DNA from 3 places in the Proteus sp. Marseille-Q3619 genome. Region 3 is predicted to be linked to each of the others. Evidence: predicted binding sites of a transcription regulator. Region 3 holds the regulator's gene; each other region holds the start of a gene.
The links. Region 3 encodes PurR, which represses purine synthesis genes. Its sites were predicted from a motif close to CANGCAAACGTTTGCNTG; they were not measured.

Region 1: purE (5-(carboxyamino)imidazole ribonucleotide mutase) is a predicted target of PurR. The motif match lies at 3,224-3,241, and genes of this name have one in related genera.
Region 2: purL (phosphoribosylformylglycinamidine synthase) is a predicted target of PurR. The motif match lies at 3,609-3,626, and genes of this name have one in related genera.

Annotation. Positions count from the first base shown of each region.
Region 1 is NZ_CBDIMP010000001.1:1,220,102-1,225,080, reverse strand. Features, by position in the region: gene ACWPWK_RS05600 (mechanosensitive ion channel family protein) at 1-120, opposite strand, end outside; gene ACWPWK_RS05595 (MFS transporter) at 163-1,440, opposite strand; gene purK (5-(carboxyamino)imidazole ribonucleotide synthase) at 1,564-2,631, opposite strand; gene purE (5-(carboxyamino)imidazole ribonucleotide mutase) at 2,628-3,149, opposite strand; gene ACWPWK_RS05580 (UDP-2,3-diacylglucosamine diphosphatase) at 3,284-4,006, opposite strand; gene ppiB (peptidylprolyl isomerase B) at 4,019-4,513, opposite strand; gene cysS (cysteine--tRNA ligase) at 4,889-4,979, shown strand, end outside.
Region 2 is NZ_CBDIMP010000001.1:914,507-919,485, forward strand. Features, by position in the region: gene purL (phosphoribosylformylglycinamidine synthase) at 1-3,527, opposite strand, end outside; gene mltF (membrane-bound lytic murein transglycosylase MltF) at 3,792-4,979, shown strand, end outside.
Region 3 is NZ_CBDIMP010000001.1:3,967,510-3,972,488, forward strand. Features, by position in the region: gene punC (purine nucleoside transporter PunC) at 169-1,386, opposite strand; gene punR (DNA-binding transcriptional activator PunR) at 1,505-2,407, shown strand; gene purR (HTH-type transcriptional repressor PurR) at 2,434-3,459, opposite strand; gene cydH (cytochrome bd-I oxidase subunit CydH) at 3,728-3,811, shown strand; gene sodB (superoxide dismutase [Fe]) at 3,949-4,527, opposite strand; gene ACWPWK_RS18600 (sulfite exporter TauE/SafE family protein) at 4,812-4,979, opposite strand, start outside.

The DNA.
Region 1 (4,979 bases), 2.7 Mb from region 3:
AATATTTCTACGGCGCTTTTTCTTCTTATCATGAAAAAGAGATACAACGAAAAAACCGACAAAACAGGCTAAAGCAATGCCTATACCTATTGAGTATTTTATTATTAATGCATCATTCATCAGCTTAACATCTCCTTAGAAAATGCTTTTATATAGGTTTAATTACCTAGTTACTTTAGGTTCTTCTTGTTGCTTACTGGCATGCTGAAATTTAGGATAAACGGGTGGTTTCATAAACAGAGTGACCGCTAAAATCAGTAAAACAGGTATGGTTAAAATCAAGAATGCCGGTGTAAAACTACCTGAAATATCTTTGATTGCCCCAGCAAAGAAGGGAGCTAAACAAGCCAGTGTTGAAATTAAATTCATTACTGAAAATAGCTCAAGGTAAGGTGAGCGACCAAAATAGTTAGCAAGCAATATACTTGATGCCAAAAACGTCATGCCATAACCAATACCGACACAAACCGTAAATAAGATCAGGTAAACCCAAGAATTAGCCATACTTAGCGCAAGTAACCCTATGATGATAATACTTAAGCTTGCGATAAGTAATTTTTTAGGTTCTAACCATTCACCAATAGCTCCACCCGCTAAGCGCGAGAAAGCATTGATAAATGCCATACTACTTAATAGTGTCGCGGCAATAGTTTCACCAAAACCATTTTCAATAATATGTGCAACAGCAAAACTATTAACTGTGATCCCACACCATAAAAAGGCCGTGTAAGTCGCAGCAATAACATAAAATTGCCATGTTCTTAAAGCATGACGAGCTGTCCAAATCTCTTTAGTTTGATAGATACGTTTTGTGGTTTGAAGTTGGCTAATTTTTTTTGCGTGTTCTTGCTCTTTACTACCTTCGCGTAAAAATAAAATGGTGAGAAGAGTAACGACAGTGAGTGTGATTGCTGAAATAAGCCAGTGCATTCGCCATGTATGCCATAAATGGGTTGCTAAAAAGTAGATCCAAGGTCCAGCAACACCACCTAATCCACCAATGGTAAAATAGACACCAAAGGCAAAGGATTGTTTTTCAAATAAGCGAGAAATAACATAAGTGCCAGGTACGGTAGCTAGTAGCGTAAAACCAATACCTAACAGTGCAGTACCAAGAAAATAACGTGCAATGGTGTATGTTTCATAAAGAAAATAGAAACCACTGACAAAAATGATCAACCCAATAAGTAGTGTAAGGCGAACACTTAATTTACGGATCAGTAATGTAGGTAAAAAACTTGCAAGGCCGCAGGTTAATCCTAATAACGTAAAGCCAAGGCCTGCTTGAGTCCAGTTCCACTCTAGCTCGTTTATCATACTAGGAAGAACAACACCTAAAGAGGTAAATGTGGTTGCGGTAGCTAAAAAATACACAAAACCTAATAATATCAGCATACTCCACTGATAAGCGGGCCCAAAAATCTGTTGCTTGACTTGCATCCTGACTCCATCAAATGGGTGCAGTAACCTGAATAATCAGGAGAAAATAGCGAATAACAGACCTCTTTATCTGAGGTCTGTTCGTTTAAAGGCTATTATTCTCTAACTTTATGAGTCGGACTGCTAGCTTAATTTTTCTAAAGCCCATTTGATAGGGTACTGATAGGCATCATCGAGCATTGAGCTTAATGATTTTAGTGTCTCTTTCAGAGGGAGATTATCGCGGTACACAAGATTGAGATGCCCAACCTTACGTGCAGGGCGCACTTCTTTTTCATACCAATGTAAATGAACTAATGGCAATGAAAGCCATTGAGGATTGACATCAGTGCCAATCAAATTAACCATGACTGCCGGTTGGCAAACCTCAGGTTTTGGCATGGGTAAATCTAAAATTGCACGTAGATGTAATTCAAACTGGCTAATTGAGGCTCCATTTTGTGTCCAATGACCACTGTTATGAACTCGAGGAGCTAATTCGTTAATAAGTAATTTATTATCAACGATAAAGCACTCCATCGCCATTACACCAACATAATTGAGTTTATTAAGGATGGCAGTTAGCATTTTTTCTGCTGATTGTTGTAGTTCTGATGCAGGGGTTGGTAATGCAACACTCATGCGTAAGATGCCATCTTGATGAAGATTGTGTGTTAATGGATAAAAAACACAGTCACCATTGCTATTTCTCGCGCCCACTAGTGAAACTTCACCTGAAAAGGGAATGCCTTGTTCAACAATACACTCACCATAAATTTCAGCAGGTAATTGCTGTTCTTCACCGGGATGAATGCGCCATTGACCACGGCCGTCATAACCACCAATACGGCGCTTTACAATAATAAAATCACCCAGTTGAGCGAAGATATCAGACCATTGTGTTGGTGACGTTAATGGTTGCCAAGGTGCTGTTGCTAAGTCCAATTCATCGAGAAGTTGTTTTTGAGGCAATCTATCAGCAAGTAATGGAAAAATATCACGGTTTACAAAGTTAGTATGACGTTCTAACTCTTTGGTGAGTGCAGTTTCAGGCCAGCGCTCAATTTCAGCTGTGATTATACTTTTTTGATAGGGAACGGCTTCAGGCTCTGCATCTAATCCTACTGGATAAACCGCAATTCCTAAAGGCTCACCAGCTTGTCTTAGCATTCGCCCTAATTGACCATTTCCAAGAACACAAACTGGCTTCATAGTGCCTCCCTTGGATCTGGGTTATTTAATACATCGTCAGTTTGTGCTGTGCGCCATGCTGTTAGTGCTTCAAAAATAGCAGGTGAGTGTAACGCTAAAATTTGAGCGGCTAATAAAGCAGCATTGGCGGCGCCTGCTTTACCAATTGCTAATGTTCCTACAGGAATACCTTTTGGCATTTGTACAATAGAGTAAAGGCTATCAACACCGCTTAATGCTGCACTTTGAACAGGAACACCTAATACAGGAACGAGTGTTTTTGCTGCGAGCATACCCGGTAAATGGGCTGCACCACCCGCTCCTGCAATAATGACATCAAAGCCATTACTTTTTGCCTGTTCTGCAAAGCTAAATAGCTTATCAGGGGTACGGTGTGCAGAGACAATCTCAACATGATAAGGAAGTTGTAGTGCGTCTAGTACATCAGCGGCATGAGACATTGTTGTCCAGTCACTTTTAGAGCCCATTACAATGGCGATACGAGCGGAAGAGGTATTTAGACCAACTTGAGAAGACATTACTTAACTGCTCCTGTAAGCATAAACGGATATAGCCTAATAAACTGAGCATGATAGTATCACGCTAACACGCATAGGAAAACGTTTGCGTAAAGAAAAAACAGCCTTTTTATGAAGAAAATAAGCGAAACAACTTAAAAGGGAAAATGAATCAATTCTATTTTTTCAGCAGTCACTTTAAACATAGAACCTTCAGTATGCCAAGCACCTAATACACCACGATAATGTATTTTGTCATCAATGTTGACTGTATGAATTGCTGGGCGATGCGTATGACCGTGGATCATCCATTCTGTATTGAAATGTTTAAAAGTATCTATCACAGCCTGTGGATTCACATCCATAATGGCATCTGATTTGTACTGATTTTCGTGCTGGCTACGTGAGCGCATTTTGTCAGCGATACGCAGTCGAATAAATAGAGGCAGTAGTGAGAATAGGCGCTGAATAAATTTATTGTGTACTTTTTTACGATAGCGTTGATAAGCTTCATCGTCAGTACAAAGCGTATCACCATGTAAAATTAAGATACGGTGCTGTTCAATTTCGAGCACTTTTTCTTGTGGAAGTAAGGTGATACCACTCTCTTTTGCAAAACGAGAGCCAATTAAAAAATCACGATTTCCATGAATAAAATAGCAAGGCACTTCTGCCTTTTTTAACGTCATCAGAGCTTGAGCAATTTGTTGATGTAAAGGATTGGGATCATCATCACCTATCCAAAAATCAAAAAAGTCACCTAAGATATAAAGTGCTTTTGCATGAATGGCTTGTTCTTTTAAAAAGCGAAGAAAACCGGCAGTGATTGCCGGTTCATGTTCACTTAGATGCAGGTCTGCAATAAAAAGCGTACACATAAAAAGTGAGGCTTATTCGCTAACCGTGACACTTTTAATGACGATATCTTCACGAGGAACATCTTGGTGGAAACCACTACGACCAGTGGAAACCGCTTTAATTTTATCCACAACGTCCATGCCTTCAACAACTTCAGCAAAGACACAATATCCCCAACCATTTGCGTTTTCAGCACGGAAGTTTAAGAAATCGTTGTCTGCAACGTTGATAAAGAATTGAGCAGTAGCAGAATGTGGATCGTTTGTACGAGCCATTGCTAATGTACCGCGGTTGTTTGCTAGGCCATTGTTTGCTTCGTTTCTTACAGGTGCTTTGGTCGCTTTTTGGTTCATACCCGGTTCAAAGCCACCACCTTGGATCATAAAACCATTGATGACACGGTGGAAAATAGTGTTATCGTAGAATCCTTCTTTACAGTAGTCTAAAAAATTTTCTACGGTTGCAGGTGCTTTGTCTGCAAATGTATTAATCACGATATCGCCGTAATTGGTATGAAAAGTAACCATATTCAGATCCTAATATAATTTTAGCTTTACCCAGATTTGGGCATAAACAACAGTCCCGTTTTTATATCACAGTTGCCTAATTTAGTCAGTATGCATCTTTTTCTCGCTCTACTTTTTCTTGCTAAATAAATCAGTAATAGAAGGAAAAAACACTTTTCGCCAAAATTTAGCCAAATAATAGAAGTTTGATTGTTCGCTATCAACGATTGAACAGTGAAAATAAGCGCTAAGCAGAGTAAGATAAAAACCTTAATCTTGAGTTTGCTTTGTCTTCAAGATCCAATATCCTGATTAATATCATGTTATAGTAGTTGTTATTTTCTTTTATATAAAAACGTAATAAACACGTACAGTTGAAAACGGGAACGTCCACTGATGCTAAAGATTTTTAATACTCTCACTCGCCAAAAAGAAGAATTTAAACCTATCCATGCAGGAAAAATAGGTATGTACGTGTGTGGCATCA
Region 2 (4,979 bases), 3.1 Mb from region 3:
GTCACTTTCACTAAACTAAAGCGCGCTTCAAAACGCTCAGAACGATTGCGAACAAAACGAGGCCACAAATCTGCACCTGGAATAAGTTCTGATAATGTCGACATCATTTGGCAACCATTACAGACCCCTAGGGATAAGGTATCTTGGCGTTCAAAGAATTGGGCAAACTCATCACGTAAGCGAGAATTAAATAAGATGGACTTCGCCCAGCCTTCCCCCGCACCTAATACGTCACCGTAAGAGAATCCACCACAAGCCACCAGCACATCAAAATCACTGAGTGAACGTCGTGATGAATGTAAGTCACTCATATGAACGTCGATAGCATCAAAACCAGCCCTGTCAAAAGCAGCCGCCATTTCAACATGAGAGTTAACACCTTGCTCTCTTAAAACCGCAATACGAGGGCGGCTCCCTGTTGCAATATAAGGTGCAGCAATATCTTCATTTGGATCAAAGGTTAACTTCACATTTAACCCAGGATCGTTGAGATCTTGTTTTGCTTGATGCTCTTCATCCGCACACTCTGGATTATCACGTAAGCGTTGCATTTGCCATGTTGTTTCTGCCCACCAAAGACGCAATGTACTGCGTTTTTCGTTGTAAACTTCCGTTTCACGACTTTGGATAATAATGGCATCATTTTCTGTTGCTTGACCTAAATAATGTAAACAATCCGATAAACCATATTCAGCAAATAATGCTTCGACGACTTCTTGATGTTCAGCACGAATTTGGATCACACCACCGAGCTCTTCATTAAAGAGTCCAGCTAAAATATCTTCATCATAAGCACTGATATCAACGTGTAAGCCACAATGGCCTGTAAATGCCATTTCTACAAGAGTGACAAATAACCCACCATCAGAGCGATCGTGATAGGCCAACAATTTGCCTTCATTGACCAATTGTTGCATCACATTGAAGAACTGTTTCAACTGTTCAACATCACGAAGATCAGCCGCTTTCTGACCTAATTGGCGATAAACTTGAGCTAGTGCCGTTGCACCTAATGCATTATGACCATTGCCCAAATCAATTAAATACAAGCGGTTTCCAGCTTGTGTTGATAATTCAGGCGTCACTGTTTTACGCACATCTTCAACACGAGAGAATGCTGTAATAACTAAAGATAGTGGAGAAGTAACCTCTTTGGTTTTCCCATCTTTATCTTGCCAGCGCGTCTTCATTGACATCGAATCTTTGCCCACAGGAATAGTAATACCTAGCTTTGGACATAACTCTTCACCAATGGCTTTCACTGCGTCATACAAACCTGCATCTTCACCCGGATGACCTGCTGCTGACATCCAGTTAGCCGAAAGCTTAATGCGATTAAGCGCTTCTACATCACAACCCGCCATATTTGTTAGTGCTTCACCGACAGCCATACGTGCAGAGGCAGCAAAATCTAACAGTGCGATAGGTGCTCGTTCACCAATAGACATAGCTTCGCCATAATAGCTATCTAATGTTGCTGTGGTAACAGCACAATTGGCAACCGGAATTTGCCAAGGCCCGACCATTTGATCACGCGCAACCATTCCTGTTACGGTACGGTCACCAATGGTAATTAAGAAGGTTTTTTCAGCAACGGCTGGTAAATGAAGAACACGATAGACGGCATCTTTTAAATCGATATCTTTACGGGAGAGATACTCACCTTCTGTTTTAAGTGATTTTACATCACGCAACATTTTAGGTGCTTTACCTAATAATATGTCTAATGGCATATCAATCGGCTTATTATCAAAGTGTGTATCATTGAGCACTAATTCACGCTCTTGCGTTGCTTCACCAATCACAGTATAAGGTGCTCTTTCACGCTGACATAACGCATCAAAAAGAGGCATTTTTTCAGGCGATACCGCTAATACATAACGCTCTTGAGATTCATTACACCAGATCTCAAGTGGGCTCATACCCGGTTCATCATTAAGAACATCACGTAATTCAAAACGACCACCACGACCGCCATCATTAACTAATTCAGGCATTGCATTAGAAAGACCACCAGCACCAACGTCATGAATAAATAAGATCGGGTTATCGTCACCTAATTGCCAGCAACGGTCGATAACTTCTTGGCAACGGCGTTCCATTTCTGGGTTATCACGCTGAACAGAGGCGAAATCTAAATCAGCATCTGATTGACCTGATGTCATAGAAGAAGCGGCACCACCACCAAGACCGATGTTCATAGAGGGTCCACCAAGTACAATTAACTTAGCACCAACTGTGATTTCGCCTTTTTGTACGTGATCTTCACGAATATTACCAATACCCCCTGCTAACATGATGGGTTTATGGTAGCCGCGAATTTCAACACCATTGTGGCTATTTACTTGTTCTTCATAGGTTCTGAAATAACCTAATAATGCCGGACGACCGAATTCATTATTAAATGCCGCACCACCTAGTGGACCTTCAGTCATAATGTCTAATGCATTAACAATACGCTCTGGTTTGCCAAAATCTTCTTCCCAAGGCTGTTCAAATCCCGGAATACGTAAGTTAGAAACCGAAAATCCAACTAGACCAGCTTTAGGTTTTGCACCGCGTCCCGTTGCGCCTTCATCTCGAATTTCACCGCCTGAACCCGTTGCAGCCCCCGGCCATGGTGAAATTGCTGTTGGGTGGTTATGTGTTTCTACTTTCATCAAGATATGTACAGGCTCTTGATGATAGTGATAATGCCCTTTTTCTGTATCAGGATAAAAACGCCCCGCCACAGAGCCTTCCATTACTGCCGCATTATCTTTATAAGCTGACATGACATAATCAGGCGTTTGCTCAAACGTATTTTTAATCATTTTAAATAATGATTTATCTTGAGCTTTACCATCAATTATCCAATCAGCATTAAATATTTTGTGGCGACAGTGTTCAGAGTTAGCTTGTGCAAACATATAAAGCTCAACATCTGTTGGATTACGCTGTAAGCGGTTAAAAGCATCGACTAAGTAATCAACTTCATCGTCTGCCAGCGCTAATCCCATTTCGATATTCGCTTTTATTAGTGCATCTTTGCCTTTTGCAAGCACATCAATCGTTTTTAGTGGTGCTGGCGTTTGCTCGGCAAAAAGTGCATTTACATCTTGATAATTTAAGAAGATGGTTTCCATCATTCGATCATGAATAAAACCATAAAGCTGTTGCCACTGATTGTCTGTCATCGTACCGCACTCAATAAAGTAGGCGATACCACGTTCAATTCGGACAACCTTGGCTAAACCACAGTTATGTGCAATATCTGTCGCTTTAGAAGACCAAGGTGAAATTGTTCCCGGGCGAGGTGTAACAACTCGCATTTCCCCAACAGGCTCATGTTCTGTTAATGAAGGTCCATAATGCAGTAGTTGACGTAATTTAGTTTGATCATCTTCAGATAACTGCCCTTCCACTTTCGCGAAATGGACAAATTCCGCGTATATACCTTGTACAGGAAGATCATTTTCCTGACATAGAGTGAGTAATTTATTAATACGAAACGCGGATAAAGCGGGGGAGCCACGCAGGATTTCCATAGTATTGAGTTCTCTCTTTTAGCAGCTAACCTGACCAATCATTCAGGGGAAACGCGCCTAGTATAATAGAATAACCGCTCAGACGAAACCGTTTGCGTGAACAAAATAACGGCATTTAACTTAGAGTGTTTTAATGATTAATTGGTGTAATCAAGTTGCGTCTTGCCAATATGTTAAGCAAAATGCTCGATTACTGGAAATTTATCCATGTTAAAATGACGATTTTACACACAACAATAAACAACGTTAACGAGAACCAACCTATTGAATAATATAAGGATAAACTATTTCGTTATCGTTATCATAGCGCTCTTTTCAGCGGCTATTATCGCGTTGAATATTACATGGCCAGATAGGCAAAAAGCGCAGATAAATAAGATTTTATCTCGTGGTGAGTTAAGAATTAGTACGATACCTTCACCATTGATAACGATGAACGATAAAAAGGACCCCGTAGGTTTCGATTATGAATTAGTGAAACGCTTTGCAGATTACCTAGGCGTGAAACTTGTCGTTAATATGCGGACAAATATCAACCAAATGTTTGATGATCTGGAGAATAATAAAGCTGACTTTATCGCCGCCGGATTACTTTATAATAAAGAGAGATTAGATACGACACGCAGTGGCCCTGCTTATTTTTCAGTTTCTCAACAGCTTATTTACCGTAAAGGGACATTAAGACCACGTAGTTTTGATTCGTTAGATGGGCGACTTGTTGTCACTGCTGGCTCAGCTCATGCAAGTTTATTGCGAACATTAAAAGAGACGCAATACCCCGAGCTTGAATGGGAAGAATCAGATAATCAGACGACCTCGCAACTGCTAGAAGCATTATCAGAAGGTAAAATAACCTATGTTCTAGCAGATTCCATCAGTGTTGCAGTACAACAACGCATTCATCCTAATGTTGCCGTAGGGTTTGAAGTCACTGAAAGCCGTCCACTAACGTGGTATTTGCCTGATGGTGAAGATAATAGCTTATATGCAGCGATGCTCGATTACTTTAATCAATTATCTCAAGAAGATGTGTTAGCAAGACTAGAAGAAAAATATTTTGGCCATGTAGGTACATTTGATTACTTCGATACTATCTCTTTTATTACAGCGATAGATTCTATTTTGCCAAACTATCAGCCTCTTTTTGAAAAGTATGCAGATACTTTCGATTGGCGGTTATTGGCAGCTATGGCATGGCAAGAATCACATTGGGATCCTCATGCTACATCACCAACTGGAGTTAGAGGATTGATGATGTTAACTCGCCCTACTGCATCAAGTATGGGCGTTACTGACAGGCTTGATCCCGAAGAGAGTGTTCGAGGAGGAGCACAATATCTTAAACATCTCCTTTCGCGCTTGCCGGATTCTATTCCAGAAGATGAAAAAATTTGGTTTGCATTGGCAGCATATAATATGGGATTTGGTCATATGCTTGATGCCAGAAGGCTT
Region 3 (4,979 bases):
TCAGCAAATAATCTGTTTAATGTCTCAAAATCCGAAAGAAAAATAAACAAAACGCTATTACAGCGTATAGGTAAGTATAGAGACGTAGCATATTTTTCTCTAGAAAAGAAAAAGGCCATTTTTTATAAAATGGCCTTTTTAAGATGATTCTTAAAATAAGGAGAGCGATTATTCTGCGGTTTGAATCGTGTGCTTGGTAACAGATTTATTGCGCTGAATAAAGTAGCCAACCGCCATTGGAATTGCTGTTAACGCCATAATTGCAGTGGTGTTAATCAGAGGTTGTTGGCTGATAAATGCGGACACAATAAAACTTGCTAAGCTACAAAGACCCAGTTGAAGTGCATTTTGTAATGCAGCTGCTTTACCACTAATTTCAGGGTAAGCAGATAAAGCATTAGATACTGCGATTGGATATGATGCACCATTCATTGCAGCCATAATACAGAATGGAATTAAAATAGTCGTTAATGTTGGCTCAGTAAATTTAGCAACAAGGTATAACGCAGTCATACTGACAGCATAACCAATTAACAACAGTGGCAGTAGCGTTTTACCTGTCATTTTTGACAGTAAAATACGACAGCCATAACCACCTACCATAAATGCAATAGTTTGTGGAATATAACTTAAACCGATATCCTGTGGAGAGTAGCCCATCTTTTCAAGAATGATTGGTGAGCCAGCTAACCAAGCAAAGAAACCTGCACTACAAGAAGCGTAAACTAATACGTTACCTGTGTAGAGAGGGGATTTTAGTAAAGTCGTAAATGAAGCGGTAGATTGGTTTTCATCAGTGACTGATTTTTGTTTAATGTTTTTTAGCATTAATGTCGGTAACATTAGAACTAATGTTACAGCCATTAACACCATGAAAATCATACGCCAGCCACCGTGATTTAATAACGAAGCACCGATTAAAGGTGCAAGTGCTGGTGATAATGCAACCAGTGGCATAATTAAAGCAAAAACGTGCTGAGCGCGAGATTCATCAAAACGGTCGATGACAAGAGCTTGCCAAATAACAGCGGCAGAGCAAACACCGAAAGCTTGTAGGAAGCGCATAGCAAGTAAGCCAGTTGCACTCTCAACCCACAGCATACCAAGACAGCCTAAAGAGAAAAGGCTTAAACCAATAAGTAGAATAGGTTTACGACCGACTTTGTCAGAAAGAGGTCCCCAAAGTAATTGAGCAACAGCAAAGCCAAATAAAAAGATACTTAAGCTATTACTAATAGCACCTTCGCTGATAGAGAGTTCACGCTGCATCATACCAAATGCAGGTAAGTACATATCAATAGCTAAGTAACCTAGCATACTCAAACCCGCTAGGTACACCATAAAGCTCATAGGTGTTTTTGATTGTGTGGAAGTTTTAGAATTCATTTTATTTTCTATGCTATGTGATGTAGAACATTTTATGTATTGTAACTAAGACCTATTTTACTTGTGAAACGGGAATATTTGGTTAATGCTGTGAAAAATTTTCAAAGGAATAAACTCTATGTGGTCAGAATACTCTTTAGAAGTTGTTGATGCAGTTGCAAGAACAGGAAGTTTTAGCTCCGCTGCTCAAGAATTGCACAGAGTGCCATCCGCCGTTAGTTACACTGTTCGGCAATTAGAGGAATGGCTTGCCGTTCCTTTGTTTGAGCGCCGTCACCGTGATGTAGAATTAACCGATGCAGGTAAAATTTTCATCAAAGAAGCACGATCTGTTATCAAAAAAATGAATGACACTCGGCATCTTTGTCAACAAGTTTCTAATGGGTGGCGCGGTCAATTTAGTATAGCAGTTGATTGCATTGTTAAACCTGAAAGAACACAACAACTTATTCTCGATTTCTACCGCCATTTTCCTGATATTGAGCTGTATGTCTACCCTGAAGTGTTTAATGGCGTATGGGACTCCTTAGTTAATGGTCGTGTTGATTTAGCGATTGGTGCAACAAGAGCCTCACCAATTGGTGAACGTTATAGTTTTAGAGATATGGGATTTATGCCTTGGCGCTGTGTTTGTCATGTTGATCACCCTTTAGCGAAAGCACAACATCCATTAACGGATGATGAGATGCGACCTTATCCAAGTTTATGCTTAGAAGATACTTCACGCAGTTTACCAAAGCGTGACACTTGGGCGCTAAATAATCAGCGTAGAATGGTTGTTCCGACATGGGATATGGGGCTTGAATGCTTGTTAGCGGGATTATGCGTAGGAATGGTGCCTTGGCATCGTGCTGAACCTTTAATTGAACAAGGTAAGCTGGTTACTTTACAACTGGCACAACCATTGCCAGACAGCCCATGCTGCCTGACGTGGGTCGATAAAAGTGAATCACCCGCTTTGACATGGTTGTTAGATTATCTTGGAGATAGCCAAACCTTAAATGAGGAATGGCTTCGCTAGAAATCAGATAGCCGAATAAATCTGAATTAACGACGGTAGTCAATAAAAGGACCGTCAGCAACTGAACGGCGCTCAACTAATCGTGGATGAACTTCGATTGTTTGGGCGTCTTCGCGTTTGTTGACGATGCGATCAAGCAACATTGACAAAGCCATTTGACCTAAACGCTCTTTTGGCTGGTGGACTGTGGTTAATGCTGGCGTAAAATAACGCGCATTACGAATATTGTCGTAACCCACAATGGAAATATCGAAAGGAACACGTAAACCTAGCTCATCAGCGGCACAAATTGCGCCCATTGCCATCACATCACCACCACAAAAAACAGCAGTAGGGCGATGTTTTTGATTTAGCATCTGATACATGGCTTTATAACCAGATTCTGGCTCAAAGTCGCCTTGTACAATCCACTCATCTTTTACTGTGATTTTTGCTTCTTCCATGGCTTTTAAGAAACCTTGTAAGCGACCACCACCGGTATTACGTTCTAATGGACCAGGGATAATACCAATATCACGATGACCACGTTCAATAAGGTAACGACCCGCAATATAGCCACCATGAAAAGCATTATCGATAATCGTATCGGTAAAGTCACCACGCGCCTTACCCCAATCCATGACAACCATTGGAATATTACGATAGCCTTCTAACAGTGTCAGAAGGTGATCGGGGTATTCAGAACACATGACTAATAACCCATCAACACGTTTTTGTGCCAGCATCGCTAAATAGGCTTTTTGTTTATCGAGGTTATTATGTGAATTACATAAAATCAGTGTGTAGCCTTTGCTATAACAACTATTTTCAACAGCTTCAATCACTTCAGCAAAGTAAGGAGCTTCACTGGACGTGGCTAACAGGCCAATAGATTTGGTGTGATTGACTTTTAAACTACGCGCAACGGCACTAGGCGAATAATTTAATTCTTTTATAGCGGCCCAAACTGCTGCCCGTGTGTTCTCAGCAACAAAACGTGTTTTGTTGATCACATGAGAAACAGTCGTGGTTGATACGCCTGCGCGTTTTGCCACGTCTTTTATTGTTGCCATGGTGTGGAAAACTCCTGACCTTCATTGGTCTCTTTTATCTAATTTTATGGTTTAACTGCCAGTATAGTCATACATAGGGCAAACACTGGCAATAATTTAGCGATTAGCTGTGAATTTTGTATGATCTAGCTCAAAAGTGAAAGTATTAATCAATGTTATAAATTGTGCACTAGTCGCTATTTTAGCAAATTTTGATATGTGATAATAATTAACCATGACAAGGTTATGGTTAAAAAAGTGTATTATAATCATTTTGAGGGAGAAATAGATGGATACGGATCTGAAATTTGGTTTGAGTACAGCAGTAGCAGCGCTTGTTATGATTGTTTTATTTTCGACTATGTTGTTCTAATCACTGCTTTATAGAATATCCGATCAATTTAAATAATAGATTATCGAATATCTGAATATAACAAAGGGCTCAAGGCCCTTTGTTATTTTGTCACCAAAAATGAATCTCAATCACTCACCTTTGATTATCAAGCTCAATTAAGCAAGGTTAGCTTCAACAAATGACCAGTTAACCAGTGCCCAGAACTCTTCTAAATATTTAACGCGCGCATTACGGTAGTCGATGTAGTAAGCATGTTCCCATACGTCTACTGTTAACAGTGGTTTGTCTGCGCCTGAAACTGGAGTAGCAGCATTAGACGTGTTAACAATCGCAACTGAACCGTCTGCTTTTTTAACTAACCAAGTCCAACCTGAACCGAAGTTTTTAGCTGCCGCATCATTAAATTGCTTTTTGAACTCTTCAAAAGAGCCGAATGCTTTGTTGATAGCATCAGCAACTTTACCTGTTGGTGCGCCGCCTGCATTTGGTGCTAAACAGTTCCAGTAGAAAGTGTGGTTCCATACTTGAGCTGCATTATTAAAGATACCACCATCAGTAGATTTGATGATTTCTTCTAAGGATTTGCTTTCTAAATCAGTACCTTTAACCAGGTTATTTAAATTGGTTACGTAAGTTTGGTGGTGTTTGCCGTAGTGATATTCTAAAGTTTCTTTAGAGATGTGTGGCTCAAGAGCATCTAACGCATAAGGTAATTTTGGTAATTCGAAAGACATTGCGTACTCCTTTAAACTATCTATTTCGGGTTTTGTGCCTGAAATCATTCCATCAAAATCATTTGAATTGATAGAATGAGGCAAATGAATCACTAAGTTGTTACTATTTTGCTAATTATTTTAACAAAAATCTGCTGAAATAACAGCTAAATATCTTTTATCTATAGTTATAAGCCATATAGATTAATTATACTCATAAGAGTATATCCCACAGAGCAACTCGTAAAGCAGTAAAATATCGACTGTGTTTAGAGCCTATATCCTCTGATTGTTGCATTTTCTGCTTACTCTATCATCAGTGTATACATCATTTTCACTACGACTAAGAATAGAAATAATGCAAATATTTGGCGAACTCTTGGAATAGGTAGGCGATAAGCAACTTTTACACCGACAGGGGCGAAGAGAATGCTGGTAATGCTTATTCCAATAAAGGCAGGTAAATAAACAAA